DNA from 2 places in the Streptomyces sp. NPDC046831 genome. Region 1 is predicted to be linked to the other one. Evidence: riboswitches for the same ligand, from Rfam matches in the RefSeq annotation. Region 1 holds a riboswitch; the other holds the start of a gene.
What was found. A riboswitch is a leader RNA that binds a small molecule or an ion and turns the genes downstream of it on or off. The one in region 1 is predicted to bind cobalamin.
Positions count from the first base shown of each region.

Region 1 (13,979 bases):
TGCAGGCCGGCCGGCACGACGACGCCGACGCGCTCGCCGCGCGCTGGGAGCAGGCCGCCGTGCGCGCCCACGGAGCGGCCTCCGAGGACGCCCTGCACTGGACCGAGGTCCGCGCCGACCTGGCCATGTTCGCGGGGGACGCGGCCCGCAGCTGCCGGGCCTGGCTCGCCGTCGCGGCCACCCGCCTGGCCATGGGACAGCCGCCCGGCACGGCCGAGGTGGAGGCCGCCGTCGACCGGGCCCACCACCAGTGGGGGCGGATCGAGGATCCGGCGGAGGCCGGGGACCTCGGCCCGCTGCTCGCGGACCTGCGCGGCCGCGTGCCCGGACGGCGCCGTGGCGCGGTGGAGGACGTACGGCGGCAGCTGGACCGGCTGCGGGCCCGGCGCTGAGCGACGCCGCGCCGCGGGGACGCGCCGCGGGGACGCAGCCGGTCGACGCGGCGCAGCACCGCGGGGACGCGGTGCCGCCGGGACTCGGGGAACGTGGTGCCGCGTTGACGCAGCCCCCGCAGGGGCGCGAGCGCACCGGCGGCGCGCGCCGTTCGTTCCGTTCCGTACGCCCCCTCCCTGGACGCCGACTCCGGTGCCAGAATGGTGAGTTATGGCTGAGGGGGAGGGCGTGGCCGGCCGAGGCATCCGGGTGCGGCTGGACGGAAGCGCGAGCAGAAGCGACGTGGGCGCGCTCAAGGCGTGGCTGGAGCGGGAGAAACCACTGGAGGAACTGGTCCGCGCGGGACGGCTGCGGATCCTGGAGCGGCCGCGCACGGACGGGCCGCCCGGCCACATGGGAACCGGCATGGAGATCGTGCTGGCCGTCGTCACCTCCGCCGCGACCGTCGGGTTCGAGCAGCTGCTCGCCCAGACCACGCGTGCGGTGTCGGCCTGGCTGGCGAACCGCCGGGAGGTGGAGAGCGGGGATCCGCCCGAGGGACGCGTCGATCCGGTGAACCTCGACGAGGGTTAGCCCGGTGCGCCGCTTCGACCCGCGCGGACGGGTCAATCGGGCGCTGCTGGTCGGCGTCTCGCGGTACGACCACACGAAACCGGACGAGTCGGACGGCGTGCCCGGCCATCTGCCCGCGGTCCGGGACAACGTCGACCGGCTCGGCTCCGTGCTGCGCCGGGGCGGGGTGTTCCGCGAGCGGGAGATCACGGTGTGCCGTTCGCCCTCCCTGGACCGTTTCAGCGAGGAACTGCGCACCGCCGCCCACGAGGCAGAGGGCCTGCTGCTGTGCTACTTCGCCGGGCACGGCGCCGTGCCGAGCGCGGGCGACGAGCTGTTCCTGCAGATGCGCAACGCGCGGGTCGTCGCGGGCGGACGGGCCGTGTTCCCCGGCGCGGACGCGTTCACCGGTGTGCTGACCGAGCTCGCCGGGAGCCGCGCCGAGCGGGTCGTGGTGATCCTGGACTGCTGCTACGCGGGTAACGCCGCGAAGATCTGGCAGGACTTCGCGCACCGGCAGCGGATCCTGCTGCTCATGAGCGTGCAGGCCAACCGGCTCATCGACTCGGGCGGCGAGAAGGGGCCGACGCCGTTCACCGCCGGACTTGTCGAACTGCTCGACGTGGACGGTGAGGTGTCCCTGCTGCGGCTGTTCGACGGGCTGCGGGCCCGGATGGCCGCGTCGGGCCTCACCACGACGCTCGGGGACGCGTGGGAACCGCAGCACGCGGGCGAGCCGGGCACGGACGTGCTGCTGTCCGCGCGGGGCGAAGCGCGGCGGGGGAACGTTCCGCCGGGGACGTCGTCGCCCGGCTCGGCGTCGCCCGGTGTGCCCGGCTCGGCGTCGCCCGGTGTGCCCGGCTCGGCGTCGCCCGGTGTGCCTGGCTCGGCGTCGCCCGGTGTGCCTGGCTCGGCGGGGCCGGGGGCGCCTGGCTCGGTGGGGCCAGGGGCGTCCGGCTCGGGCGCGGCGTCCGCCGCGGCGGACCCGCCGCCTCCGCCGCCTCCACTGCCGTCCGCGTCCGGTGAGCCGTCCCCGCCTCCGCACGCCTCGGCGCCCGACGGAGGATCCGGGACGCCGCCCGCCGTCGACAGGGTCTCCGTGCCGCCGTCCGCCGGGGAGGGGACGGACGGGCCGCCGGTGCACTCGGAGCAACCGGGCACCCCCGCCGCACCGGAGCCGTCCGGCGCATCACGGCCCTCGGCCCCGGGGCAGGCCCCCGGCGAACCGGAGTCCTCGCTACCGCCGGAGTCCACGACGGCTCGGAAGTCCACGACGGTCCCGGAGTCCACGACGCTCCCGGAGTCCACGACAGCCCCGCTGTCCACGACAGTCCCGGCGTCCTCAGGGGCCTCGGCGTCCTCCCCAGAACCTGAGTCCACCGCGCCGCCGCCGTCCGGTCCCGGACCGGACCCGTCCGCGTCGCCGTCGCCGTCGCCGTCGCCGTCGTCCGCTCGGACGCAGCCCGCCGTGCCGACGTCCGTACCGTCGCCGTCCGGCACCGGCGATGCGGGCGGGGGACCGTCGCCGTCCGGCACCGGGGAAGCGGGCGGGGGACCGCGGCCGGGCACCGGCTCACCGGGTGCGGTGACCGCCCTCCTGGGCCGCCTCCGCGCCCTGGCCGGCACGGTGGTGAAGTGGGCCGGCTCCGTCGTCCGGCTGCTCGGTGGCCGGGCCGCCGTGGTTGTCGCGATGGTGCTCACGCTCGCCGCCGTCGGCCTCGGCTCGTACGCGTACCTCCGCCTCGGCGACGACCACTCCTGCGCCCCGCCGCTGGAGCTGCGCGTGCTGACCGACCCGGACCTGGAGGAGACGGTCCGCGCGGCCGCCGACGCCTATCTCACCTCCGGGACGAACACCACCGGGCACGGCTGCCGCCGGACCGGCATCACCGTCTACAGCGCGGGTGCGGCCGGCGCCGTCGGCGCGCTGCGCCGGCAGACCGGGGCCTGGCAGGAACCGCTGGACGAGGACGCCGATCCGCAGCGGGACATCGGCCCCCAGCCGGACGTCTGGATCCCCGCGTCGACGGCCGACGTGGACCGGGTCGTCGTGGACCGGTCCGACCGCGTGTTCGCCGAACTCCAGCCCTACCCGTCGCCGTTCGTGTACTCGCCGATCGTGCTCGCCGTCCCGCAGGACCTCGCCGGGGCGGGGCTCGACGAGCGCGTCGGGCGCCCGCTCTCCCGGCTGGTCGACGACCTGCGCAAGCGGAACGGGAGCGCCGAGGTGCGCCGTCCCGATCCGGAGCTGACCGGCTCCGCCCTGCTGGCGACGGTCGGCCTCTACGGCCCCGGCACGCCCGACGCGCGCAGCGCCGAGCAGCGGATCCGCCCCGCCGGGCCGCCCGCCCCCACGTCCGCCGCCCTGCTCTGCGCGCTGCCCGAGGACCCCGCCGCCGACCTCCGCACCGCCGCGCTCGTGCCGGAGTTCCTGCTGAAGAGCGGTGTCGGCTGCGCCCGGGCGACACGGGAGCCGCGGACCGCCGAGTACCCGACCGACGTGCCGGCCCTGACGCCCGCCTTCGTGCGGGTGCGCTGGGAGGGCGGCGACCGGGACGCGGCCGCGCGGGACGAGGCGGTCGGCCGCTTCCACACGTGGCTGACCGGCGAGGACGGCCTTGCCGCCTTCCGCCGGGCCGGCTTCCGGTCCGCCACGGGCGCCGGGCACCCCCTGCTCGACTCCGAGAACCCCGGCGTCGGCGTCCTGCGCAACCCCAGTCCGCTGCCGGGCGCGGCCGAGCGGACGGCGCTGGATACGGCCCTCGAGCGCTACCGCAGCGCCAACGGCCCCGGCCGGGTGCTCTACCTCCTCGACAGCTCCGGTTCGATGACCGCTCAGTGGCAGGGCCCCAGCGGCGGCCCCGGCCTGCTGAAGCACTCCCTCGGCGGACTGGGCGAGCAGGACGAGTACGGGGTGTGGGCGGTGCACGGCACCTCGGGCGACCGGCGGTACGACGTGCTGCTCCCCTTCGACCGCCACCGCCGCCAGGACGCCGAGCGCCTGGTCGACGGCCGGGCCCGGGTCCACGACGCCGAGGCCGACCCGCACGCGGCCCTGCTCGCCGCGCTGACCGACATGGCGGGCCGGGGCCGGGACGACGAACGGCCGCAGCTGATCGTCTACGTCACCGACGACGAGGACGACAACCGGCTGACCGGCGACAACCTCCGGGACGTGCTGGGGAGGGCGGCGCGGGCCGGGGTGCCGGTGGACATGGTCTCCCTGGTCGGCGGGTCCTGCGACCAGGGCCGGCCCGGCGCCCTGATCGCCGAGGCGAGCGGCGGCAGGTGCCTGGACGCGGGTGACGACCTGGGCACGCTCCTGCACGACGAGGTCGCACGGGTCGGAACGGGGGAGGACTGATGCGCCGGGGGCGGGAAGGACTGATGCGCCGGCGTCGGGAAGGACTGATGCGCCGGGGCCGGGGAGGGCTGATGCGCTCGGACATGCGGGGCGGGACGGACGGCGAGGGTGCGGAGGGCGCGAACGGTGCGCAGGGCCGGCGGGAGCGGCACGGGATGCCGGGGACGCGGGGAGGGCACGAGAGCGGGAACGGCCCCCGAGGCGCGGCGGACGGGCTCGGCACCCAGGCCGGGAGGGGCACCCAGGCCGGGAGGGGCACCCAGGCCGGGAGCGGCGCGCAGGCCGGGAGGGGCACCCAAGCAGAGAGCGGCACGCAAACGGGGAGCGGTGTCCGAGCCGGGACTCGCGGGGACGGGCGCCAAGGCGGGGGCGGTCGCCCGGGCGGTGACGGCGAGCAGGGCGGGGCACGCGGCGACGGCGGAGGACGACGGCGGCCCGCGCCACGGCGATCCGCGCCACGACGGTCCGCCGCCCGAAGGCCCGCCGCACGGCGGCTCGCGCTCCTGCTGCTCACGCCGCTGCTCGCGGCCGCGGCCTGCACGGGGAGCGGTCCGCGGCCGGCCGCGACGCCCGCCGCCGAGCTGCTCGGCGACATCGTGGTGGCCAGCGGCCGGGACGTGACCGGCAAGAACGGCATCCGCCAGCAGCTCATCGACGCCTGGAACCGGCAGCAGGAGAAGGAGGGCACCCGCTACCACGCCCGGCTGGTGGAGCTGCCCGGCTCCGCAGACGAGCAGCGCAGCCAGCTGCTGGGGGCGCTGCAGTCGGGCAGCGCCGAGTACGACGTGGTCAACCTGGACGTCACCTGGGTGCCCGAGTTCGCCGAGGCCGGGCTCGTCCGGCCGCTGCCGGACACGGCGGTCGACGGCGACGTCATCCCGTCGGTCGCCGGCACGGCCCGCTGGGCGGGAAAGGTGTACGCGGTGCCGTTCAACAGCGACGTCGGGCTGCTCTACTACCGGCGCGACCACCTGCGTGCCGTGGGGGTGCGGCGCCCCGACCCGCCCCCCGGCGCCCGCTGGCAGGACGTGCGCGCCCTCGGGGACCTGCTGGACGAGCGCCGGCCGGCGGGGTTCGAGAAGACCTGGACGACGCAGCTCGCCGGGTACGAGGGCCGGACGGTCAACGCGATCGAGGCGTTCGCGTCGGTCATCGACGACTTCGCGCTCACCGACGACCAGGGCCACTACACGGCCGGTGTCGGGGAACTGACCGACGGCATCGCCGAGTTGCGCCGGCGCACGGAGCGTCCGTACACGCTCGACGACGCCGTCCACTCCGACGAGGCCGCCTCGCTCAGCGACTTCGCCGGCGGCCGCACGGCCTTCCTGCGGCACTGGCCCTACGCCTACCGCACGCTCCACCAGTCCTTCACCGAGCAGCAGCTGGGCGTGGCCCCGCTGCCCGGACGCGCGGTGCTCGGCGGGCAGAACCTGGCCGTGACCCGGTCCTCCCAACGAGCTGAGAAGGCCACCCAGTTGGTCACGTTCCTGACCAGTCCGCAGAGCGAGCGCTGCCTGCTGGACGCGGGCTTCGCCGCGACCCGGGTGTCGGCGTACGAACGGAACGACGTCCGGTGCACGGTGACGGACGCGTCGACGCCGACGGGGCCGCCCGCGTCCCCCACGGGCGAGAGCACCGACCGCATGCCCCGTGACGCCGCAGGTCGCCCGCGCTACGCCCGGGCCGTCCTGCTGCGCGCGCTCCGCGAGGCGGTCTCCCGGCCCCGCACCCCGCTGTACGGCGCCTTCACGCAGACCTTCACCGCGGAGCTGGGCGCCCTGTTCGCCGACGACCCGCCGGACGACGCGACACTGGCCCGGCGCCTGGACAAGGCCCTGCGCCGGGCGCTTCCCGACTGACACCGGCCGGGGTGAGGGTGCGTGCCGGGCCCGGACGCCGGCGTGGCGCCCCGGCCGGGGACGGCCGCGCGCCGCCGGCCGGCAGGCGGCGGGCCGGCGTCCGCGGCCGGCCGTGCGCGGCAGGCACTGCCGTCGCGCCCGGCCCTAACGGTCCTGGGACGTGTAGGGGGCCGGTGCCGCCCTGTCCGCCGCGTGGGCCGGGCTCGCGTGGCCGGCGGTGACCAGGGCGGCCACGGCCACGACGGCCGCGCCGAACCCCCTGACGTACCGGGCGGGAACGCGTTCGGGGCGCGCGACAGGACGTCCGGGCACGGCAACCGACCTCGCAACGACAGTGATGGATTAAGCACGTTTAACGCGCTCACCAACCTAGGGGTGGAACGGCCGAACGTGAAGAGCGCAGGCGGTAGTTGGCCGACTCGAGGTCGTGCGGCGGCAAGTCGGTGAACAGGATTTCCGTACGTGCGCTTACTGGCATGATGAAGCGCATGGCGAAGCGGGACGACCCGGAGACCATCGGGCGCAGGGTGCAGCGGCTGCGCCGCGAACAGGGCATGACCCAGCGGCAGTTGGCGGAGCCGGCGTACACGCCCGCGTACATCTCCACCCTCGAGGCCGGCCGGGTGCGGCCCTCCGACGAGGCGCTCACCCATCTCGCGGGCCGGCTCGGGGTCGCCTTCGACGAGCTGGCCACCGGGCGGCCGGCCCACCTGGCCACCGACCTGCGGTTGCGGCTGACCGAGGCGCAGCGCACCCTCGCCTCCGGAGAGGCCGAGAAGGCGGCCGAGGAGTACGCGCGGCTGCTGGAGGAGGGCGAGGCGCACGACCTCGCCGACGTCCGGGCCGCCGCACTGCTCGGCCTCGGGGAGTGCGCCCTGGAGACGGGCGAGCTGGCCGCCGGCCGGGAGTACTTCGAGCGGTCCGAGCGGGCCCTCGCCGACGCGCCCCTGCCGGCCCGCGTCCCCGCGCTGCGCGGCCGTGCGGTCTCCCACTACCTGGCCGGTGAGCTGCGCTACGCCGTCTACCTGCTGGAGTCCGCCCTCGACGAGCTCAACCGCGGCGGCCTGCACGACCCGGACGCCCTGCTCCTGCTGTACGCCAGCGTCATCGGGCCGTACATGGACATGGGCGCGCAGGCGCGGGCGGCCCAGGCGGCCGAGTTCGCGCTGGCCCTCGCCCCGAAGGCGGGCGACCCGGCGCTGGTGGCCCGGATGCACCGCTCCGTCGCCCGTACCCTGCTCGCCGAGGGCCGTCTCGCCGAGGCCGACGCCTCGCTCGCCAAGGCCGCCGAGCTGTACCGCGGGCTGCGCCTGCGCACCGAACTCGCCAACTGCCACTGGATGCGCGGCTACGTGTGCGCCCAGAACGGCGAGCTGGACCGCGCGGAGGAGGAGCTGCGCGCGGCACGCGCCATGCTGGCCGAGCGGCGCGCCGCCCTCTACACGAGCCAGGTCGCCGTGGAGCTCGCCGACGTGCTGCACCGGCGCGGCAAGTCGGCGGAGGCGGCCGCCCTGCTGCGGGACGTGCTCGGCGACCTCTCCCCCGAGCGCGGGGCCGTGCACGCGGCCGCCGCCCACCGGCTGCTGGGGATCATCGCGGAGGACGCCCGCGACACGGACACGGCCGAGGAGCACTACGTCCGCGCGCTCAGCCTGCTGGAGCGGGCGGGCGCGGCCGGCGACCTGGCGGACCTGTGCCGGCTCCTCGGTGACCTCTTCCGCCGCACCGGCCGGGTGGAGGCGGCGCTGGACGCGTACCGCACCGGGCTGGGGCACCGCACCGCCCCGGGCACCACGACGCTGGGCCCGGCGCCGGCGCAGCCCCCGCTGTGACGCCCCGGCCCCAAGCGGATGCGCCGTGGGCGCCCGTGCGGCGGTTTCGCCGCGCCGCCCCGGGGTAGTCGGCGGTGCCCCCGCGAAGGGTGGTCATGAACGCGCCGCGGGCAGGAGGCGCCCCGCGCCCGTCGGCCCGCGTGTGCGGGCCGCCCGCGACAGCCCGCGGACGACGATGGCGGCGCTGATGGTGTGAGGAGGCGGTGGCCGTGCAGCGGAGGGACGACGGTTCCGGCGCCCGGGGCGAGGACCCGCGCCGGCGGGACCCCCGGGACGGCGACGACCTCCCGGACCGCGACGGCGACTCCGCGCGCGAGCGGATCCCGGCGGACGACCCGGTCACCGGCGTCGTGGACGATCCGGCCGGCCCCGCGGACGGTTCCGCCCCGCACCCCGGGGACGAGTCGGCGGCGGACCCCGGGAACGGCCCGGCGGCCGTGCGGGGGGACCTCGTGGACGTGATCGCCGAAGGGGTGCGGGGCGTCCCGCCCGAGGAGGTCCCGCGCCGGCTGTGCACCCTGGCGGTCAAGCTGCTGCCGGTGGTGGGCGCGAGCGTCTCGCTGCGCGCCGACGGCATGCCCGTGCAGCTCAGCGCCAGCGACAACGCGGCGGCCCGCATGGGCGCGGTCCAGGCCACCCTCGGGGACGGGCCCTGCCTGTACGCCGCGGAGCTGGGCGCGCCCGTGCTGGCCAGCGACCTGTCCAACGGCCGTGACGCCCGGCGCTGGCCGGTGTTCGCCCAGCAGGCCGCCGAGCTGGGGGTGGCGGCGGTGTACTCCCTGCCGCTCGGCAACGACGCCGTGTGCGTGGGCACGCTCGACCTCTACGGCGACGTCCCGCGCGAACTGGGCCGGCAGGAACTCGACACCGCGCAGCACGTGGCCGGGGTGATGACCCTCGCCCTGATGTCCCTGATGCGCGAGGAAGGCGACGAGGCCCAGGGACAGCAGTCCTGGCTGAACGGCCTCGCCACGGATCAGGACGAGGTCTACCAGGCCATCGGCATGATCATGGCCCAGCTCGGGGCCGCGGCGGACGAGGCCCTGGCACGGCTGCGCGCCTGCGCGTTCGTGGAGGGCCGCACCGCCCTCGACGTGGCACGCGAGGTGATCACGCACAGGAAGAGGTTCGACCGTGACTAGGCACTTCCAGACGCGTCCCCTGGGGCGCGACGGACCATGGCGTGAGGAGGTGGCGGCCAACCGGGAGGAACGGCTCACGCGGGCCTTCGTCGACCTCGCCGACACGCTGGACGACCGCTTCGACCCCCTGGACCTCTTCGACCGGCTCAGCGGGTACTGCGTGGGCCTGCTGGCCGTCGACGCGGCGGGCGCGGTGATGACCGACGCCCGCGGCGACCTGCGCGTGATGGCCTCCTCCGAGGAGCCCGTCGCGGCCCTCGACCTGTTCCAGGCGGAGAGCCACGAGGGCCCCTCCGTCGACTGCTGCCGCACCGGGCTGCCGGTCGCCGGGACGGACCTGGCCACCGGGACGCGCTGGCCCGGCTACGCCCGGCGGGCGCTGGCGGCCGGGTACGCGTGCGTGCACGCCGTGCCGCTGCGCATCGACGGCCGGGCGATCGGCGCGCTGACCCTGCTCGGCCGGCCCGGCACCGACCTGCCCGCGGCCGACCTGGCCGTGGCGCAGGGCCTGTGCGACATCTCCGCCCTGGCGCTCGCCCACTGGCCGACCGAGCCGACGCGCGAGCACGACCTGCTGACGTCCCTGCAGGCCGCGATCTCCGCGAAGGCGACCGTGGAACTGGCCAAGGGGCTGGTCGGCCAGTACGCCGGCATCCCCTTCACCGAGGCGCTGACGCTCCTGCGGCGCTTCGCCGAGCGGGAGGGCCGGTCCCTGACGTCGGCCGCCCGCGACCTGGCCGCGGGCCGCCTCACCCTGGACCGCCTGCTCCAGCAACACCCCGAACACACCTGAGGGGGCTTCCGCGGGCGCGACGCCGCACCGGGACGCGGGCCCGCGGGAGCGGCGCGTGCCCGAAGCCGCGTCCGGTGGCGTGCGCCGGGTCGTGTCCGGTGGCGTGCGCGCCGGGTCCGTTCGGGTGGCGTGCGTCCGGGACTGTGTGGGGCGGCGCGTGTGGGGGCCGTGTGGGGCGGTGCGCGTCCGGGGCTGTGTCGGGCGGTGCGCGCCGGGTCGTGTTCGGCGGCGTGTGCCCGGGTCGCTCGGTGGCGTGCGTCCGGGGCTGTGCCGGGCGGCGTGCGCCCGGAGCCATGTTCGATGGCGCGCCGGGCCGACCGGGACCGGCGTTCCCGATCGGTACGCGCGCGCCCGGGCCGTACTCGTGCGTGACTCCTGTGACTCGCTCGCTGCCCGGCCACCGCCGGACGGCGCTCGGGCGCACCGACGGAGTCGGCCGTGATGTCCGTGCCCCCCCCCGCATCGCACTCACGCGCTCGCGCGGCCCTGGCGGTGCACCGCTGCCAGGCGGTCGACGCCCCGCTGGAGCGCCCCCTGGGTGGACTCGGCCGACACGGCGCCGGTACCGCCGTTGGTGACGGTGATCGCGTCGTCGCCGACGCGTACGGCGGCCACGTCCAGGACGAGCGCGGTCGGGTCGTCCTCGGCCGGGTCGTCGGCGGTCAGCCTGACCACCAGGCCCCGGCACGCGTCCCCGAACTGGGGCAGCGTCTGCTCGAAGACCTGCACGTCCTGCACGCCGTTGCGCGTGGTCGTCGCCGTGAAGTTGGCGCACGTGCGGGGCAGCGTCTCCAGCCAGGCCAGGACGCGGTCCACGTCGGCCGGGCGCAGCGCGAGGACCTGGTAGCGCAGCTGCGCCTCGGTGTCGGGCTGGTCGAAGGCGGCCACCGCGTGCGTGCCCTTCGGCGTGCCGAGCAGCTCGTCGGCGTAGAGGACGTCGAGGAGGCGCTGGCAGTCGGGGGTGCCGGTCCGTGCCTTGAGCAGCCCGTCCCGCCAGGTCGCCGCGCCCTGCGTCGGCGCCCACGGCGCGCCGAGGTCGGCCTCGGTGATGAGCGCGGCCCGTGCCTGGGCCTGCGTGAGCGGGGGCGCGGCGTTCGGCGGGCGGCCCGCCGGGGACGGGCCGCCGCCCGACGGCGACGCGGCGACGCGGGGCCCGGGGGCCGGCGCGGCCGAACAGGCGGCCGCGGTCAGCAGGACGGCCGCGGTGAGGACGGGGACGCTCAGGGCGCGGGCCGGGGGACGGACCACGGATGTGCCTCTCACGGATGTGCCTCCAGAGGTGCCCGGGGAACAGGTCGCCTCACACGGCACCACCGAGGCGGCCCGCTCACCAGCGCGCCGCGCCGTCCGACGGGGGAACGGCGCCCGACGGGCGCCCGACCGGACGACATCCCCGGCCCCCGGCCGACCCCCGGCCGGGCTCCGCCACCGGTTCCGTGACCGGCGCAAGGCGCACGGCCGCGCGCATGCCGCGGCAGGCAGCGTTCGCCCGTCGAGGAGCGGCGTCCGGTGCGTGCTCCCGGCGTGCCGGCCGGACGCCCTCGTACTGGGTGTACCGGGGCTTTCGGCCGGTTCGGGGACGGGGGCGCGTGCCGGGCGTCGCGACGGGGCGAACGTTGCCTGCCGCGGCACTAGCGGGTGTCGGCCGCCCGCACCGCCCACCGCTGCTCCACCTTCGCCACCTTCCAGTACGCCAGTGCCACCGCCCACACCGCGACGAACAGGCCGACGATGACGTAGCCGACGCTGTCGAGGTCGACCCCGGCGATCCAGCCGGTCACGTCGTCGCGCAGGTCGAACCTGTCGTGGACGACGCCGACGAGCTCGATGGTGCCGATGAAGAAGGCGACGGCGATGGACAGGCCGGTGATGGTGAGGTTGTAGTAGACCTTGCGGACCGGGTTCGAGAAGGCCCAGTGGTAGGCGACGTTCATGAACGTGCCGTCGAGGGTGTCGAACAGGCACATGCCGGCGGTGAACAGCAGCGGCAGGCACAGGATCGCGTACCAGGGCAGCCCGGCGGCCGCGCCCGAGCCCGCCATCACCATCAGCGTGACCTCGGTGGCCGTCTCGAAACCGAGGCCGAAGAGGAAGCCCAGCGGGTACATCTGGCCCGGACGGGAGATCGACCGGGTCAGACGCCCGAGGAAGCGGTTGACGAACCCGCGGGAGTCCAGGTGCCGCTCCAGCTCCGTCTCGTCGTACGTGCCGGCGCGCATCGACCGGAAGACCCTGAGGATGCCGGCCAGGGCGACCAGGTTCAGGGCGGCGATGAGGTAGAGGAACGTGCCCGCGATCGTCGTCCCCATCACACCGAGCAGCTGGTGCGTGGGCGAGTCCTCGCTCATCACCCGCCCGGCCAGCCGGGTGCCGCCGGCGATCATCACGGCGAGCACCACGACGACGCTGGAGTGGCCGAGGGCGAACCAGAAGCCGACCGGCACCGGCCGCTTGCCGTCGGCCATCAGCTTGCGGGTGGTGTTGTCGATCGCGGCGATGTGGTCGGCGTCGAAGGCGTGCCGCACCCCGAGGGTGTAGGCGGTGACGCCGAGGCCGATGCCGAAGGCCTTGGAACCCACCTCGTAGTGGCCGGGTACGACGAGGAGGAAGAGGATCCCGAAGGCGACGACGTGCAGTGCGGCTATCGCCGCCATCAGGCCGGCGGTCCTGAGGGTGTCCTCACGCCGCCAGGCGAAGTCCGCCGGCTTCCGGGCAGGGTCGGGCAGGGTCATCCGGTCATCACGCTCCAGCACCTCGTGGATCACTTCGTGAGCTGCCGTGGCCGGTCTCCTGGCTTACAGGTCTCGCGTCGCCGGCCCGCCTTCCCGGCCGTCTCGCGACGGCCAGTGGCTGTCCCCCGGGGAGGGACGTGGACCGGAAACTCCCTGATCACAGTGGCGAGGGCCGCTCCGGCATGGGCCCTGACGGGCCGTCACCGGCTTCCCGAACACCACGGCCCGCCCACCGTAGGGCCGCGAGCGGTTCCCTGCATAGCTGCATACCTGCGCAGGTATGGAAGATCACATCCGGGCGCCTGCGAGGATGACGGTATGCATCTCGTCCCCGCGGACCGCGCAGACCGCCGCACGATCGACGGCCACCGGGTGTGCGACGCCGTCGCCGCCATCGGCGACGCCGGGCACGTCCGCTCCTGGGCCGACCGCTTCTCCCTGCTCAGCGACCCCAAGCGGCTCGCTCTCCTGCTGGCCCTGCACCGCACGGGGCCGCTGGCCGTGTCCGACCTCGCGATCGCCACCGGCATGAACGACCCGGCCGTCTCCCAGGCCCTGCGGCTGCTGCGGGCGGCGGGGGTCGTGTCGGGCGAGAAGGAGGGGCGCGTGGTGCGCTACCGGGTGGTCGACCCGGACGTGCGGGCCCTGCTGGCCCACTGCGTGGCGGACGGCGGCTGACGGGCGGGCGCGCGGCCGGCGCGGAGCGGCCCCCTGCGGGGCGGGCCGTGCTGTCCCGTGCGGGGCGGACATCGGCCGCTCGCGGCGCTGATCGAAGGCCGGGCGGGCGGCCGGTGCAGTGCGTGTCCCCTTCCGGGGCGGCTGCCGGTGGGCGCACGGCCGGCGGGCGTGCGCCCGGCGCTCATTCGGTCTGGCGGAGCGGAATGTGTTCACATTCCGGCGAAGTGGACAGGTTTGTCATTGTTGTGCTTTCTGCCGGAAGCCGTCACCCGCCGCAGAGGAGGCCGCGTGACTGTCCGCACCTCGCACGAGTCGACACCCGACCTGTCGTCCAGGAACCCGGACTGGTGGCGGCAGGCCGTCGTCTACCAGGTCTACCCCCGCAGCTTCGCCGACGCGGACGGCGACGGGCTCGGCGACGTCCGGGGCGTCACCCAGCGACTGACCCACCTGGCCGCCCTCGGCGTCGACGCCCTGTGGCTCAGCCCCTTCTACCCCTCCGAGCTGGCCGACGGCGGCTACGACGTCGCCGACCACCGCGACGTGGACCCCCGCCTGGGCACGCTCGACGACTTCGACGCCATGGTCGCCGAGGCGCACCGGCTGAGCCTGAAGGTCATCGTCGACGTGG
Region 1 is NZ_JBEYXZ010000049.1:25,644-39,622, forward strand. It holds gene ABZ920_RS28535 (hypothetical protein) at 1-392, shown strand, start outside; gene ABZ920_RS28540 (hypothetical protein) at 604-966, shown strand; gene ABZ920_RS28545 (substrate-binding domain-containing protein) at 971-4,309, shown strand; gene ABZ920_RS28550 (extracellular solute-binding protein) at 4,927-6,171, shown strand; gene ABZ920_RS28555 (hypothetical protein) at 6,316-6,483, opposite strand; gene ABZ920_RS28560 (helix-turn-helix transcriptional regulator) at 6,660-8,003, shown strand; gene ABZ920_RS28565 (GAF and ANTAR domain-containing protein) at 8,213-9,145, shown strand; gene ABZ920_RS28570 (GAF and ANTAR domain-containing protein) at 9,138-9,938, shown strand; gene ABZ920_RS28575 (hypothetical protein) at 10,407-11,201, opposite strand; gene ABZ920_RS28580 (HoxN/HupN/NixA family nickel/cobalt transporter) at 11,570-12,670, opposite strand; cobalamin riboswitch at 12,701-12,908, opposite strand; gene ABZ920_RS28585 (metalloregulator ArsR/SmtB family transcription factor) at 12,989-13,348, shown strand; gene ABZ920_RS28590 (glycoside hydrolase family 13 protein) at 13,637-13,979, shown strand, end outside.

Region 2 (13,979 bases), on a different contig from region 1:
CGGCCCCCTGCGCCCGCCCCGCTCCGGCCGCGACATCCGCAGCGGCGGCCGCTGCCGCCGTGGCACGGTCGGCGGAGCCGGAGAACGGTCACCCGGCGGATCCGAGGGCCTGGGAGAAGTCCGTCCCGAGCTGCGACATCAGGTCGTTGAACTCCTTCTCGCTGATCGCCTCCCGGAGCACGGCCAGTACGGCCCGCACACCCCGGTCGGCTTCCTCCTCCTTGAGCATGGTGCGTTCGGCCACGCGCCGCACGCTGTCGGAGTGGCCGAAGCGCTCGATGCGGTCCGTGGCCCCCCGGCGCACCGCCTCCGCGAGGCCCTCGGGGAGTTCGGTGATCAGGTCCCTGGCCTCCCCCGGGCTCAGCCTGTGGGCCAGCGTCTCGAGCGTGGCCCAGGTCAGGTCCGCCGCCTCCTGGCGGCTCAGTCCGGTGCGCTCGGCGACGGTTCGGACGAATTCCTGCTCATCCATGCGTCGTCCTCCTTCGCTGCTGTGTTGCGACGAACGGCGCGACCCCCTGCCAGCCTCCCACGCCGCCCCGGCCCGCGCCCGCGCACGGACGGCGGTGCCACGGCCACCCGCAGCCTGCCGCCTCCGTACCCCGTGGTGCGCAGGGCCCGGCGGGCTGGTGCTGGCCGGCGTGGCGTTCGGGCATCCGGTGTCGGTGGTCACCGCCCCGGGGATGGAACCCTAGGTCGCCGGACTGCTGCGGGCCTACGGTGCCGAGGTCCACATCGTGAGGGAGCCGCACCCGGCACGGGGCTGGCAGTAGGCCAGGCGCGAGCGGGTGGCCCCGCGGGCGCGAGGACGACTAGGCAGTTTCGTTTGGATCATCGGGCGGACGAGAGGAAGATGCCCGCGATGTCGAGTCCGGCCAGGTAGATGGTGGCGGTCTTCTCGTAGCGGGTGGCGATGCCTCGCCACTGCTTCAGGCGGTTGACGCACCGCTCGACGGTGTTGCGCTGCTTGAAGGTCTCGCGGTCGAAGGCTGGTGGCCTGCCGCCTCGGCTGCCCCGACGGAGCCGGTGGCTGCGCTGGTCTGCGGGGACGGGGATCACGGCCCGGATGCTGCGTTTGCGCAGGTGCTCGCGGATCGCGCGGGAGGAGTACGCCTTGTCGGCCAGGACCAAGTCCGGCCTGGTGCGAGGTCGGCCTCGCCGACGGGGAACGCGGAGGCGGGCCATGACCTCGGTGAAGGCAGGCGCATCACCGGCCTGGCCTGCGGTGAGAACGAACGCGAGGGGCCGGCAGCGGGCATCGGCGGCGAGGTGGAGATTTGTGGTCAGTCCGCCGCGGGAGCGGCCGATGGCGTGGTCGCCGGGTTCGCCGGCCGGGGCCCTTTTTTGCGGGCTCCGGCCGCGTGCTGGTGGGCCCGCACGCACGATCGTGGAGTCGACCGAGACGGCCCAGTTGAAACCGGTCGACGTACCGCTCGTCGGAGGGATCGCCGCCGGCGCCCCGCCAATGGAACACCTTGTCGAATCTCTGACGTCCGGGAGACGGCCTTGGTAGTGCTCCTGCCGCCGCGAGCGTCGGCCCTGCGGGAGACCCCCGCATGCTCCGGCTGGGCGCCGCGCGTGCATCCCGGGGCGCAGGGACCGCCGTCGAAGGTCATTTGTGCACGTCAAAAGCGTTTTCGTCGCGTCGCTAAATTTCGTTCGGCATTTCGCGTGGGATGAAGACTGGTTTCTACATAAGAGAGGGCACCGAAAAAATAAGGAGTCTGAGGATGAAGCACGTGTGCCCTCATTACGGGGAGCCGCTGGATGAGGCGGACGATGACTGGCTGTTCGGTGACGCTCCGGTACCGCAGGCCGCTCCATGGGCCGCCTCCGAGTCGGCTGGCGGCTGGCCGGTGCAGTACGAGGGCGATGACGACACGGCCGCGGTGTCCGCGGATGAGTGGTACGAAGACGACGATCCGGATCCCGGCGTCCTGGCCGATGGACGCCCCGCGAAGATCCCGTCCGAGACGCGAGACCGGCTGTGGGTCTACGGCTACTTCACTCTCAAGCGGATGATCAGGGACGGCGAGATCTTTCGAGAAGTGCGCAGCCAAGGACCGCGCCGTGCGCACCGGTTGGAGGCGCTCTTCATGCCAGCTTGGTCGGCGGCGGTTTGTCTGGCCACACAGGCGCCATCGACGACAAACTCGACGAGGAGTGGCCATGTCACCCCGTTCACACCTGAAGCCGGCCGCAGGAGCAGCGGCCGCGTGCCTTCTGATAGTCGGCTCCGGCCTGCTGGCGGGCTGCGGCACCGCGACGGCAGACGGCCCTGCGGGGGGCGGTACGCAGACGGACGCGGCGCCGACCGCCATCCACGGCCAGGCGCAGCAGCCCGTGCAGACCACGACAGCTGGCTGGAAGCCGCTCGCCGACGCTCTCGGTCGCACCGGCACCCTGATGAAGGGCACCGTCTACCGTGTTTCGCTGCCCCGCAAGGACCTCAAGGTCACGACCCGGGGTGTCGCCGTCCAGCCGGGCCTCGCGCTCGGTGGCTACGCGGCCTTCGCCAAGTACCGCGACGGGACCATGCTCATGGGCGACCTGGTCGTCACCGAGGACGAGCTGCCCCGGGTCACCGGCGCGCTGCAGGCCGCCGGGATCGAGCAGACCGCGCTGCACAAGCACCTGCTGCAGCAGTCCCCGGCGATCTGGTGGACACACGTCCATGCCATGGGCGACCCGGTCACTTTGGCCAAGGGCCTGAAGTCCGCGCTGGCCGCCACTGCCATCCCGCCCTCCTCGCCGTCTCCGGCCACCCAGCCGCCCATCGGCCTGGACACCGCCGGGGTCGACAAGGCGCTCGGCCGCAAGGGCACCGCGGACGGCGGCATCTACAAGTTCTCCATCCCTCGCAGGGACACCATCACCGACGGCATGCACGTGCTGCCGCCCGCGCTCGGCATCACCACCGCCGCCAACTTCCAGCCGCTGGGGGGCGACAGGGCGGCCATCAACGGCGACTTTGTGATGACCGCCTCCGAGGTGCAGAAGGTCATCCGCGCGCTGCGCAAGGGAGGCATCGACATCGTCGAACTGCACAACCACACCCTGAACGACCAGCCGCGCCTTTTCTACATGCACTTCTGGGCCACCTGCGACGGCGTCACCCTGGCCAAGGCACTCCGGCCGGCCCTGGACGCGACCGCGCTGGCCCCCATGCCGTGATCGGGGGCCAGATCGTCTACGGCGCCGTGCTGTCGGCCGTCGTCGCAGCCGTCCTCGTCGCCCTTCCCCCGTGGCCGCAGCCGTGCCGTCGTCGCGACCGGTGCGCTGGCCGCGGCGGTCGGCCCCCTGTACTGGAACGCGATCCTGCGCGCGGCCCATGGAGACCAGTTCTTCGACGCACCCGTGATCGTCTTTCCCGTCAGCTGGCAGGACACCGGCTCCGGCGCCTTCACCCTCGCCGTTGCCTCCCTCGGCTACGGGCTCGGTCCGCTTGTCGCACAGCCGACCCGCACCAGCATCCGCTATGCGCCCTTGGCCGCCGTCGCGGCCCTGCTCGTCGACGTCTACCTGTACTGAAGCACCGCGACGCTGTGGTGCGCGAGGGCGGCGTGCGGGTCGGCTCCGTGCTGCAGGTGGTCGGTGTGATCGAGGCTTCGAGGCTGTGAGCGGCGGCTTTATATGGCCGCAGGACCTTTTCAGGGCGATGCGGTCGGCCGCCTGAGAGGCTGCCCGAGCCGAATGTTCCAGCGCCCCACACGCCCGCTGAGCTCTGTTGTGGACAGGGGCGGAACGTCGATCCGCCAGAATGCCGACTCTGGGGCGCCGAGCACTCGCACCCCCACAGCCCGCACCACGTCCGGCTCCACCACTGCCACACCACGCCCCGCCGGCTCCGCGGCCGACTCCAGCCACGCAGCGATCCGGTCGCAGAAGTGCCGTACCGACTCTCCGCCATGCGGTGCCGAGTCCGGATCCGCCAGCCACTCGCCCACTGCCGCCGGCTCCTGCGTGCTCACCTCGGCCAGGGTCGCGCCACGCCAGCGACCTACATCCAGCCCGGCCAGCTCGGGTACGACAGTCGCGTCCAGATCGAGGGCCTTCGCCGTTTCACGACAGCGCACCGCTGGAGCGACCCAGGCACGGTCCACCGGGGGAAGGGCCTCAGCCGATGCCCGTGCGAGCTTCAGGCCGGAGGCGTCCAGCGGGCACCCGTCGTCGAAGCGGGCCTCCCGCAGCGCCGCGCTGATGGCTGGTGAGATCAACGTCACTCGGCTCGTCATACGTCCGCCCTGGCCTCCAACATCGCTGCTGTCTCGTGGACTTCACAGCCCCGTGCCTCAATGTCGTGCTTCCACGCGCCCTTGGCCGGCTGCTCCCCGCGCGGTACCTTCTCGTCGATATCGACGACGGATTCGCGGAAGCCGGTGGGATTCCGGCACGGTCGCGCCACTGTAAGCCCGGTTCGCACCCCTGGTGCGGGCCGCGCAAGTCAGACCCGCCCCGTCGTCCTGTGCACCACCGAGACGGGACGCGAGTTCCCCAGGAGGGCCTGCCATGGCGCAGTCTGTCGCTCAGCCGACCACCACACCCACCGCCGTACCCGCCAAACTGCCGATCGGCGCCATCGCGCCCTGGGCGGTCTTCTTCGGCATCCTGACGCTGGTCCTGCTCTACTTCGTCGGGGTCGAGCAGAGCGCCACCTCCGTGATGAGCGGAGAGGACGTCCACGAATGGGTGCACGACGCCCGCCACCTGCTCGGTTTCCCCTGCCACTGACGGCAGCAGGGAACGCACGAGCCCATGAACTCGGCAACCGTCCGCACACTTCTCGTGCGCGGCATGCTCGCGGGCCTCGCCGCGGGCATGCTCGCGCTCCTCGTCTCCTACTTCCTGGGCGAGCCGAGCGTCGACGCGGCCATCGCCCATGAGGAAGCACACGCCCACGAACACGAACACGGCGTGGAAGTCGTCAGCCGCACCATGCAGTCCACCGCCGGCCTGTCGACCGGTGTCCTCGTCTACGGTGTCGCCTTCGGCGGCATCGCCGCCCTCGCCTACTGCTTCGCGCTGGGCCGTATCGGGCGCTTCGGGCCGCGTGCGAGCGCACTGCTCCTCGCGGCCTTCGGCCTGATCGCCCTGTACGTCGTACCGTTCCTGAAGTACCCGGCCAACCCGCCCGCGGTCGGTGACCCCGACACGATCGGCCAGCGCACCACTTCGTACTTGCTGATGATGGTGCTCGGGGTGCTGCTCACTGTCGGCGCGGTGATCCTGGGCAAGCGCCTGGCGCCACGGCTGGGCAACTGGAACGCAACGGTCGCCGCGGGCGCGTTCTTCGTCCTGGCCGTCGGGCTCGCGTACGCGTTCCTGCCGTCCTTCAGCAAGGTCCCGGAGCACTTCCCGGCCGCCGTGCTGTGGGAGTTCCGGCTGGCCGCGCTGGCCGTCCAGGTGACTTTGTGGACTGCCTTCGGGCTGGTCTTCGGAGCTCTCGCCGAACGGGTACTGGCTCCCTCGAGGGCCGGTGCCGGTGAACAGAGCAGTGGCACACGCAAGGCCCCCGTGCCGCAGTGAGCACGTCCTACCGGCACATCAACTTCCTGGGCCGCTACCTGTTCAACATCAAGGCCAGCGGACCCGGCCAGGGCCTGCGTCCCTTCCTGGACCCGGACGCCATCGAGGACGAGGAACACGAAGACTGGCGGCCGGCGCACCCGAGGTTGGGCCGGTGGCTTGTCCGTGCGCGGCAGGTTGCTGGGGTCAGTACAGGTAGACGTCGACGACGAGGGCGGCCAGGCCCGCGAGCAGCGCACAGGTGGCGGTGCGGTGGGCGGGTTCGTTGCAGAGCGGGCCGAGGCCCAGGGCCATGGCGCCGGTGGCGAGGGCGAAGACGCCGGAGCCGGTGTCCTGCCAACTGACGGGGAAGACGGCCAGGGGTGCGTCGGTGAAGAACTCCTCCCCGTGGGCGGCGCGCAGGATGGCGTTCCAGGCGATGGGCCCGGCTGCTGCGGCAAGTGCGCCGGCTGTGATGACGGCGAGGCGCCGGGGGCGGGCGGCGAAGGCGAGGAGTACGGCGGTCAGGAGTGCGGACAGGGCGGCACCGTAGAGGATCTGACTCCAGGAGATCACGGCGGTGGGGTCCTTTCCGGGGGGCCGGGCGGGTGGGTCAGGCGGGTTCGCGGCCCAGGAGGGTGGCCCGCTGGTAGTACTCGTACAGGCCGTCGAAGACGGGGCGGGTGACGGTGATGGTGTGCTCGTCGTCGCCGATCATGGACAGGCCACGCAGGACGACGTCGAGTCCGGGGGCTTCGGGGGCGTCGAAGCGTTCGTCGTCGAGGTCGGCTTCGTGGACGATCTCGGCGATGCGCTGCAGGGCGGCGTCGCCAGTGAGTTCGTAGCGGCGCAGGATGGTCTCGAAGCTGCAGTCGCCGTGGTGGTGGCCGAGATCGACTCCGCGCATATCGAAGGGCGTGGCGTCGGCCGGGACCTGGGCCGGGTCGGTGACGAAGACGAAGACGGCGTCGGGGTCGATGAAGCGGCGGATCAGCCAGGCGCAGGCGGCGCGGTCAATGTGGATGCCGGCGCGGGTGGCCCACTTCATGCGCTCTCCTCGGTCGGGTCGTTGGCGGGGTGCAGGGCGGCCACGGCGGCCTCGGCGGCACGCCGGACGGGTGGGGGGAAGTAGTCGCGGCGGTGGATACGCCGCAGTTCGGCGCGGAGTTTGCGCACTATTCGCTGCCGTTCCTCGGCGCCGAGGGCGCGGGTTTGTTCGGCTTGGGCCAGGACCTGCTGGTATTCGGCGGTGCGGGCGTCGGCCATGGTGCGGGCGAGACGGCGCTCCTCCTCGGTGCTGGCGGGGTGGGCGATCCACACGGTGGCGGTGCCGCCGAAGTCGGTGATCTCCTCGGCGGTCCACTCCAGGTGTTCGCGGGTGCGGGCGTCGGCCGGGAGAGCGATCAGGCCGTCACTGATCTGGGCGACGCCGAGCCGCTTGAGCTTGCGCCAGATGGTGATGCGCGGTGTGGAGGGCTCGCGCGGAAGCCGGTAGGACAGCAGCACCCACCGCCCCGGCCCGCCGGCGGAGGGCTCCGGGCGGTCCTGGCCGGTCATCCCTGCACATTCCGCATGCCGGGGGCGGCCTCCGGTGCTCCGGTGCTTCCGCCTCCGGTGCCTGACCCGCAGGGGCCGACCAGCAGCGCTGCCCCGGCCGCAGCCAGCAGCCGCAACGAAGTGTTCACGTTCATCGCTTCCGGGCTCCCTTCCTGAGCCTCCATGATGATGTAACCACGGTTACATCATCGGGCGGACGGGTGCCGGGCGTTCGCCGACACACCAACACCCGGCACCGCCCGATCCGCCCTCCCCGGACGACGAACCCGCCTGTAACCCTCACGGACGGAGAACACCGCCAGTGACCGCCCCCGACCACACCCCGCCGTCCCCGCCCCGGGCAGCCCCGGCCCCCGCGGAGGACGCGGCCGGTGATCTCATACCGTTCCGGCAGGCGGTCAGGGCATGGTTCACGATCTCGCTGCAGACCTTCGGCGGCCCGGCCGGGCAGATCGCGGTCATGCAGCGCACCCTGGTCGAGGACAAACGCTGGATCGGGCAGCAACGCTTCAACCACGCCCTGTCCTACTGCATGCTGCTGCCCGGCCCCGAAGCCCAGCAGCTGGCCATCTACATCGGCTGGCTGCTCAACGGCACCCGCGGCGGACTGGCGGCCGGCACCCTGTTCGTCCTGCCCGGCGTACTGGCGCTGCTGGCCCTGTCCGCCCTGTACGTCGGCTTCGGGACGACCGCCGCGATCACCGGCCTGTTCGCCGGCCTCGCCCCGGCCGTGGTGGCCATCGTCGCCCAGGCGGTATGGCGGGTCGGCCGCCGCTCCCTGACCCACCCGGCCCTGATCGGCCTCGCGGTCGCCTCCTTCGCCGCACTCGCCTTGTTCGCGGTCCCGTTCCCCGCCGTCATCGCCGCCGCGGCCGCCATCGGATGGCTCCTGGCACGCTACGCCCCGCACACCCTCAAACCTTCAGCCGCTCACACAGCCGGCAACGGGCCCGCCCCGCTGATCCCGGACGACGCGCTGCACCACGAGCCTCCCAGCCGCCGCCGCGCGGTCCGCATCCTGCTGACCGGCCTGGTCCTGTGGACCATCCCGGTCGCGGCTGTCGCCGCACTCACCGGGCCGGGCAGCACGTTCACCGCACAAGGGCTGTTCTTCTCCGGCACCGCGCTGGTCACCTTCGGCGGCGCGTACGCCGTCCTCGCCTACGTCGCCCAGCAGGCCGTCCAGCACTACGGCTGGCTGTCCGCCGGCGAGATGGTCCGCGGACTCGCCCTCGCGGAGACCACGCCTGGCCCGCTGATCATGGTGGTCCAGTTCGTGGCGTTCCTCGGCGCCTACCGCGACCCCGGCGCCCTCAACCCATGGACCGCCGCCCTGCTCGGCGCGCTGCTCACGACCTGGGTCACCTTCGTGCCCTGCTTCTTGTTCATCTTCCTCGGCGCCCCCTACATCGAGCGCCTGCGCGGCAACCGCTCGGTCTCCGCCGCCCTGACCGGCATCACCGCCGCCGTCGTCGGAGTCATCGCCAACCTGGCCCTGTACTTCGCCGAGCACACCCTCTTCACCAGCATCAACACCTACACCGCGGGGCCGCTGCAGCTGCCCCTGCCCGACCCGGCCACCATCCGCCCCGCCGCCCTGGGTATCGCCCTCGCCGCCGCGTTGCTGATCTTCAAGCTGCGCTGGAGCGTTCTGCGCACCCTCGGCGTCTGCGCCGCCCTCGGCCTCGGCGCCGTCCTCGTCGGCCTGCCCGGCACCTGAGCCTGGCTGACAGCGCTGCTCCGTAGCCGATCTGGCTCCAGGCGATCATTGCGTCTCCCTCCGCCGAGGCGGGCGAGTTCACCCTTCGGCCCTCACGTTAGGACGGCGGGAGCGGGTGCTCATCCGGTCCGGCGGCGATCACCCTGCCCGCCATAGGCCGAGGGTCAGGTGAGCGGCGTGTCCTCGCCGTACGTACACGCCGTCGTACGCATGTGATCGCTCCTGTAGTTGGGCCGGCCGCCGGCAGCCAAGACGCACCGCTTCTGACGATCCCGCCTCCGGCGCGCCCGCGCCATGCATGATGATGGGCAGACCATGGCCGAACCCGGTACGACGCCGCACCAGGCGCCACTGCCCCTTCTGCGGGCAGCCGTGTTCGCCGTCGTCGGGACCGTGCTCGGGGTGTGCGCGCACCATTTGGTCGCCGCGGGTCCGGTGCCGTGGCGGCAGAGTGCAATGGCGATGGGAGCGTTCTACGCGCTGGGCCTCGTCGGGGCTCGTCAGCCTCGTTCACTGGCAGCAGTGGCGGTGACGTGCTGTCTCGCCCAGGCGGGGCTGCACGTCTGGCTGATGGCCGAGCATGCCGCCGGTGCACCCCCGATGACCATGGCCGTGCCTGCACACATGCGTCACGCGGCCGGCACCCACGAGGCCTTGCACGAGCGACTGCACGCCTCGTGGACGATGACGGCGGTACACGCCCTCGCCGCCGTCCTTGTCGCCGTGCTGCTGCACCGCGCGGACACCGTGTGCTGGTCACTGACTCGCGGTCTGACGGCGGCGGTCGACGCGGTCCGCGTGCGGATCGGCATGGCACGCACTCTGTTGGACAGGTGTCCTGTTCCCCCCGTGGCCGGTGTGTGTTCGCCGGCCCTGGTCCGGCAGGTACGGGCACCGTCTCGTGGGGCGGTGCTCGCGGATGTGGTCGTACGCAGGGGCCCTCCCGGGCTGGGTCCACTCGCGTAGTTGACCCATCGAGGCGGCGTCCCGCACGTCCGTCCGCGATCCCCCATTCCTGGAGACACCCGTGTTGCATGCCCTGAAGGCACACAGCCCTGCCCGGCGCCTGACCCTGGTCACCGTGGCCACCGCGGCCACCCTCCTGCTCACCACCGTTCCGGCCGCCGCCCACGTGGAGGTCGAGTCCGACAAGGCGCAGGCGCTCGCCGAGGACGTCGAAATCCACTTCGAGGCCGAGTCGGAGTCCGACACCGCCGGGATCACGCAGATCCGAGTCGTCCTGCCCGAGGGAATCGCCCCGGCCGCCGTGAGGTATGGCGAGGGCCCCAAGGGCTGGAAGTTCACTGCTGCCGCCGACGGCTATACCGTCAAGGGTCCGGCTGTGAAGATCGGTGAGAACGCCGAGTACTCGATCGTCGTCCAGCAGCTGCCTGACGCGAAGGAGCTGGCCTTCAAGACACTGCAGACCTATGGCGACGGACGCGTCGACCGCTGGATCGAGCTGGACAACAGCGGCGAGAACCCGGCCCCGGTTCTTGAACTGAAGGCGGCGGCCGCGAGCTCGAAGCCGACCGGCCCCTCTGCCGGCGCGAGTGCATCTGCCTCGCCGACGCCCGCCGCCGAGGAGACTCCGGCCTCGCCCTCTTCGCAGGCGGCCGAGACGGAGAAGGATGACGACAGCGGTCTTTCGGCGAGTGCCTGGACGGGCATCGTCGCGGCGATCCTCGTCGTGGCTGCGGCCGTGGTCGTCGTCGTACGCCGCCGGAACGGCGCCCAGCAGTAGTCGCCGCCTCTTCCGCAGGCCCTCGCACTCCGTCCGCAGCTCGGGTGCGAGGGCCCTCACATGTCAGTCGTGCGGAGCCTGCCCGCTCACCCGGTGGTCCGCATGACTGAGCGCCTCCATCACCAGCCGGCGCAGATGCCCGTCGCGGAGGCTGTAGTAAACGTGCCGCCCTTCGCGCCGCGTCGTCACCAGCCCTGCGAGACGCAGCTTCGCCAGGTGCTGGCTAACCGCCGTCCGGGACGCCTCGCACCGGTCGGTCAGCGAGCCGACGTCCGACTCGCCCTGCGCGATCAGCCACAGCAGATGCAACCGGGTCACGTCGGAGAGCATCGCGAACACCTCGGTTGCTTCTGCGAGACGCGCGCTGTCCGGTGGGCGCAGATGTGCACCAGGTGCAGTTGGCAGGGCTTCGCGAGCAGGCATGCACACAGCGTAGAGGCCAAAACCTAGTAGCAGTGGCCGCCCGGATGCGAAGCAGACCTATAAGTGCACACGTGCGCACCTGACGGATACAGTGGGAGTCTAGTCGCGCTCGTTTCGCCCGACCAGGGATCGCCGCATGCTCTCCGTACTGCGCAATCGCACCTATCGACACCTCTTCACCGCCCAGGTGATCGCCCTGGTCGGCACCGGCCTGGCCACGGTCGCCCTCGGGCTGCTTGCCTACGACATCGCGGGCGCCGACGCCGGCTCGGTACTCGGTACTGCGCTGGCAATCAAGATGGTGGCGTACGTCGCGATCGCCCCGGCCGTCGGAGCCGTAGCCCACCAGTTCCCCCGGCGGACCGTGCTGGTGGGCGCGGACCTGATCCGGGCCGGTGTCGCGCTGACGCTGCCGTTCGTGGACCAGGTCTGGCAGAGCGTCGGCGTGCCGGGTGAAGGCGCGGACCGTGCGTTCCTGGTCATCGACGTATCCCGGCGAGAGGTTCCGGGCAAGCTGCTGGTTGCGCCAGCGCTTGATCATCGCCTCGAAGACCTGCTCGTCCGGCCGTAGCAGCGGAAGACCGTCGATCAGGTGCAGCCGAGCAGACCCTGGAACGAGGCCGTCCCCACCCATCCGCCACCGCTCTCCGTGGATCACATCTGACGCGAGAATTTAGGGCAAGACGACCGGGAGCGCGTTCGGGGGCATGCGATCGTCTGACCCCACTTGCCGCCCCCGTGCGCCGGTGCGGCGTGAGGTTCCGGGCACACTGGAGGGGACGGGAGGCAAGGTCCACTCGCGGGCGACACGGAGCCAGGGAAGAGGGCGGACAGCGGTGGTGGAGTACCCGGGCGGGGTGCGGGCGGACGGTTTGCCGGCGGCGCTGTCGGACCCGGCGCGGCTGCGGGCGGTCGCGGCGACCGGGCTGATGGACACCGGCCCGGAAGAGGTCTTCGACGACCTCGCCTCGCTGGCCGCGCGGATCACCGGCGCGGGCCGGGCGTTCGTGACCCTGGTCGACGCCGACCGTTCCTTCTGGAAGGCGTGCGCGGGCGTGGACCTGACCGACCCCGCCGACCGGCAGGGCCCGGTGCTGGAGAGCTACTGCCCCTTCGTGGTCGGCGCGGCAGGCGAGCCGTTCGTCGTGGACGACACCGCCGCGGATCCGCGTACCGCCGACCACCCGGCCACCACCCCGATGCACATCGGCGCCTGGGCCGGCCAGCCCCTGCTCGACACCGAAGGACACGTGCTGGGCGCGCTGTGCGTGATCGACATCGCCCCCCGCACCTGGTCGGACGCCGACCTCGCCAACCTGGCCACCCTGGCCCGCTCGGTGTCCGCCGAGATCAACCTCCGCCAGGCCCTGGCCGCCTCCCGGCAGGCGCAGCGCCGCTCGGCCGCCCTCGCCCACAGCCTCCAGGCCGGCCTGCTGCCCGCCGCGCTGCGCACCGTCCCCGGATTGCAGGCCGCCGCGTCCTACCTGCCCGCTTCCCGGCGCGACCGCACCGACATCGAGGTCGGTGGCGACTTCTACGACCTGTTCCGCACCCACGGGGACAACTGGGCCGCGGTGATGGGCGACGTGTGCGGCAAGGGCGTGCAGGCTGCGCAGGTCAGCTCGATGGCCCGCTACACCATCCGCGCGGATGCCGCCGACACCGGCAGTCCGGCCGACCTGCTGGCCCGTCTGCACACCGCCATGCTCGCCCAGAACGCCGACCGCTTCCTGACCTGCGCCTACGTCGGCTTCCACCTCACCGACGCCGGCGCCAGCGGCACCATCGCCCTCGGCGGGCACCCGCCCGCCCTGATCCGCCGCACCGACGGGGCCGTGGAGCAGCTCGGCGCCACCGGCACCGTGCTGGGCGTCATCCCTGACGTGGAGCTCACCGACTTGCCCTTCACCCTCGGCCCGGGGGATGTGCTGCTGCTCTACACCGACGGCGCGATCGAGGCCCGCCCCCGGCCTGGCACCGACCCGAAGGACGCGGGCGCGGTGTTCGGCGAGGACGACCTCGCCCGGGCCCTGGCCGCCACCCGGGGCCTCGATGCCGCCGCCACCGTCAAGCAGCTGGCCGCCGTTCTGGAGGCCCAGCACGGGGGCTGGTCCAGCGACGACACCGCCCTGCTGGCCCTGCGTATCGACCCGGACGGGCCGAACCGGTGAGCGGCCCGGGCGGATCCGACCGGCGTGACCTGCTGGTGATGCACACCCCGTTCCCCACCGCCTACGTCCTGAGCCATCGCAGCAATGCGAGCGCAGGTGAGGACCTCGAAGCGGATTTCGCCTGGGCCACGGCCTCCGCTCTGCGGCTGATCGTGGATTTCGGCGCCCTGGAATTCGGCGACGATGCCCTGCTCGGCCTGCTCATCAACGCCCGCCGCACCGGCGGCCTGGACCTGGTGGGCCCCCTCAGCCCCTCCTTCCAACGCCGCGTGCACACCGCCGGCCTGAGCGCCTGGTTCACCGTCCACCCCACCCTCACCGCCGCACTCACCACCTGAAACCCCGGCCGCCGCGCTCACGCCTCACCGCGGTCCGGGTCGCGCAGCGGGCGCAGGCCGCCGGGCATCTCGGGCATCTCGGGCATCAGGAAGCTATAGCGGCCTAGCATGTTGACGTGGTGCCGGACGAACGGGGAGAGCCGGGCCATGTCCTGGTCGCGGACGTCGAAGGTGGTGCTGGCGGAGGGGTCGACGGCCGGTGCATGACCGCCTGCCGCAGTCCCATCCGGTCACAGCTGACGGCCGGCAGCGTCCCCGCCGGGATCATCGGCCAGCACGATCGCCGTGGTGATCCGCTTGCCCGCGGGTTCGCGGTGGATGGCGAAGCTCTGGCCGACCGCCATGACGATCTCAAGCCCGTGCTGGCCGATCCGGGTCGGATCGGGCGCGAGGAGCACAGGCGGGGTCGGGTTGCTGTCCCACACAGTCACCCCGACCGCGCCGCCGTTGCTCTCCAAGGTGAGCAGGCACGGGCCGGGTGCGTACTTACGGGCGTTGGTGACCAGCTCGCTGACCACGAGCTG
Region 2 is NZ_JBEYXZ010000002.1:152,354-166,332, forward strand. It holds gene ABZ920_RS02585 (DUF2267 domain-containing protein) at 89-469, opposite strand; partial or broken gene ABZ920_RS02590 (pyridoxal-5'-phosphate-dependent protein subunit beta) at 621-767, shown strand; partial or broken gene ABZ920_RS02595 (IS5 family transposase) at 829-1,407, opposite strand; gene ABZ920_RS02600 (DUF1259 domain-containing protein) at 2,167-3,171, shown strand; gene ABZ920_RS02605 (hypothetical protein) at 3,355-3,528, shown strand; gene ABZ920_RS02610 (histidine phosphatase family protein) at 3,648-4,232, opposite strand; cobalamin riboswitch at 4,317-4,470, shown strand; gene ABZ920_RS02615 (CbtB domain-containing protein) at 4,507-4,728, shown strand; gene ABZ920_RS02620 (CbtA family protein) at 4,753-5,523, shown strand; gene ABZ920_RS02625 (hypothetical protein) at 5,710-6,078, opposite strand; gene ABZ920_RS02630 (chromate resistance protein ChrB domain-containing protein) at 6,116-6,550, opposite strand; gene ABZ920_RS02635 (Chromate resistance protein ChrB) at 6,547-7,059, opposite strand; gene chrA (chromate efflux transporter) at 7,361-8,779, shown strand; gene ABZ920_RS02645 (hypothetical protein) at 9,095-9,745, shown strand; gene ABZ920_RS02650 (DUF1775 domain-containing protein) at 9,807-10,523, shown strand; gene ABZ920_RS02655 (metalloregulator ArsR/SmtB family transcription factor) at 10,587-10,946, opposite strand; partial or broken gene ABZ920_RS02660 (MFS transporter) at 11,083-11,382, shown strand; gene ABZ920_RS02665 (GAF domain-containing SpoIIE family protein phosphatase) at 11,783-13,117, shown strand; gene ABZ920_RS02670 (anti-sigma factor antagonist) at 13,156-13,455, shown strand; gene ABZ920_RS02675 (hypothetical protein) at 13,473-13,604, opposite strand; gene ABZ920_RS02680 (ATP-binding protein) at 13,686-13,979, opposite strand, start outside.
Region 2: linked by a shared signal. The riboswitch ahead of ABZ920_RS02615 (CbtB domain-containing protein) and the one ahead of ABZ920_RS28580 (HoxN/HupN/NixA family nickel/cobalt transporter) in region 1 are both predicted to bind cobalamin.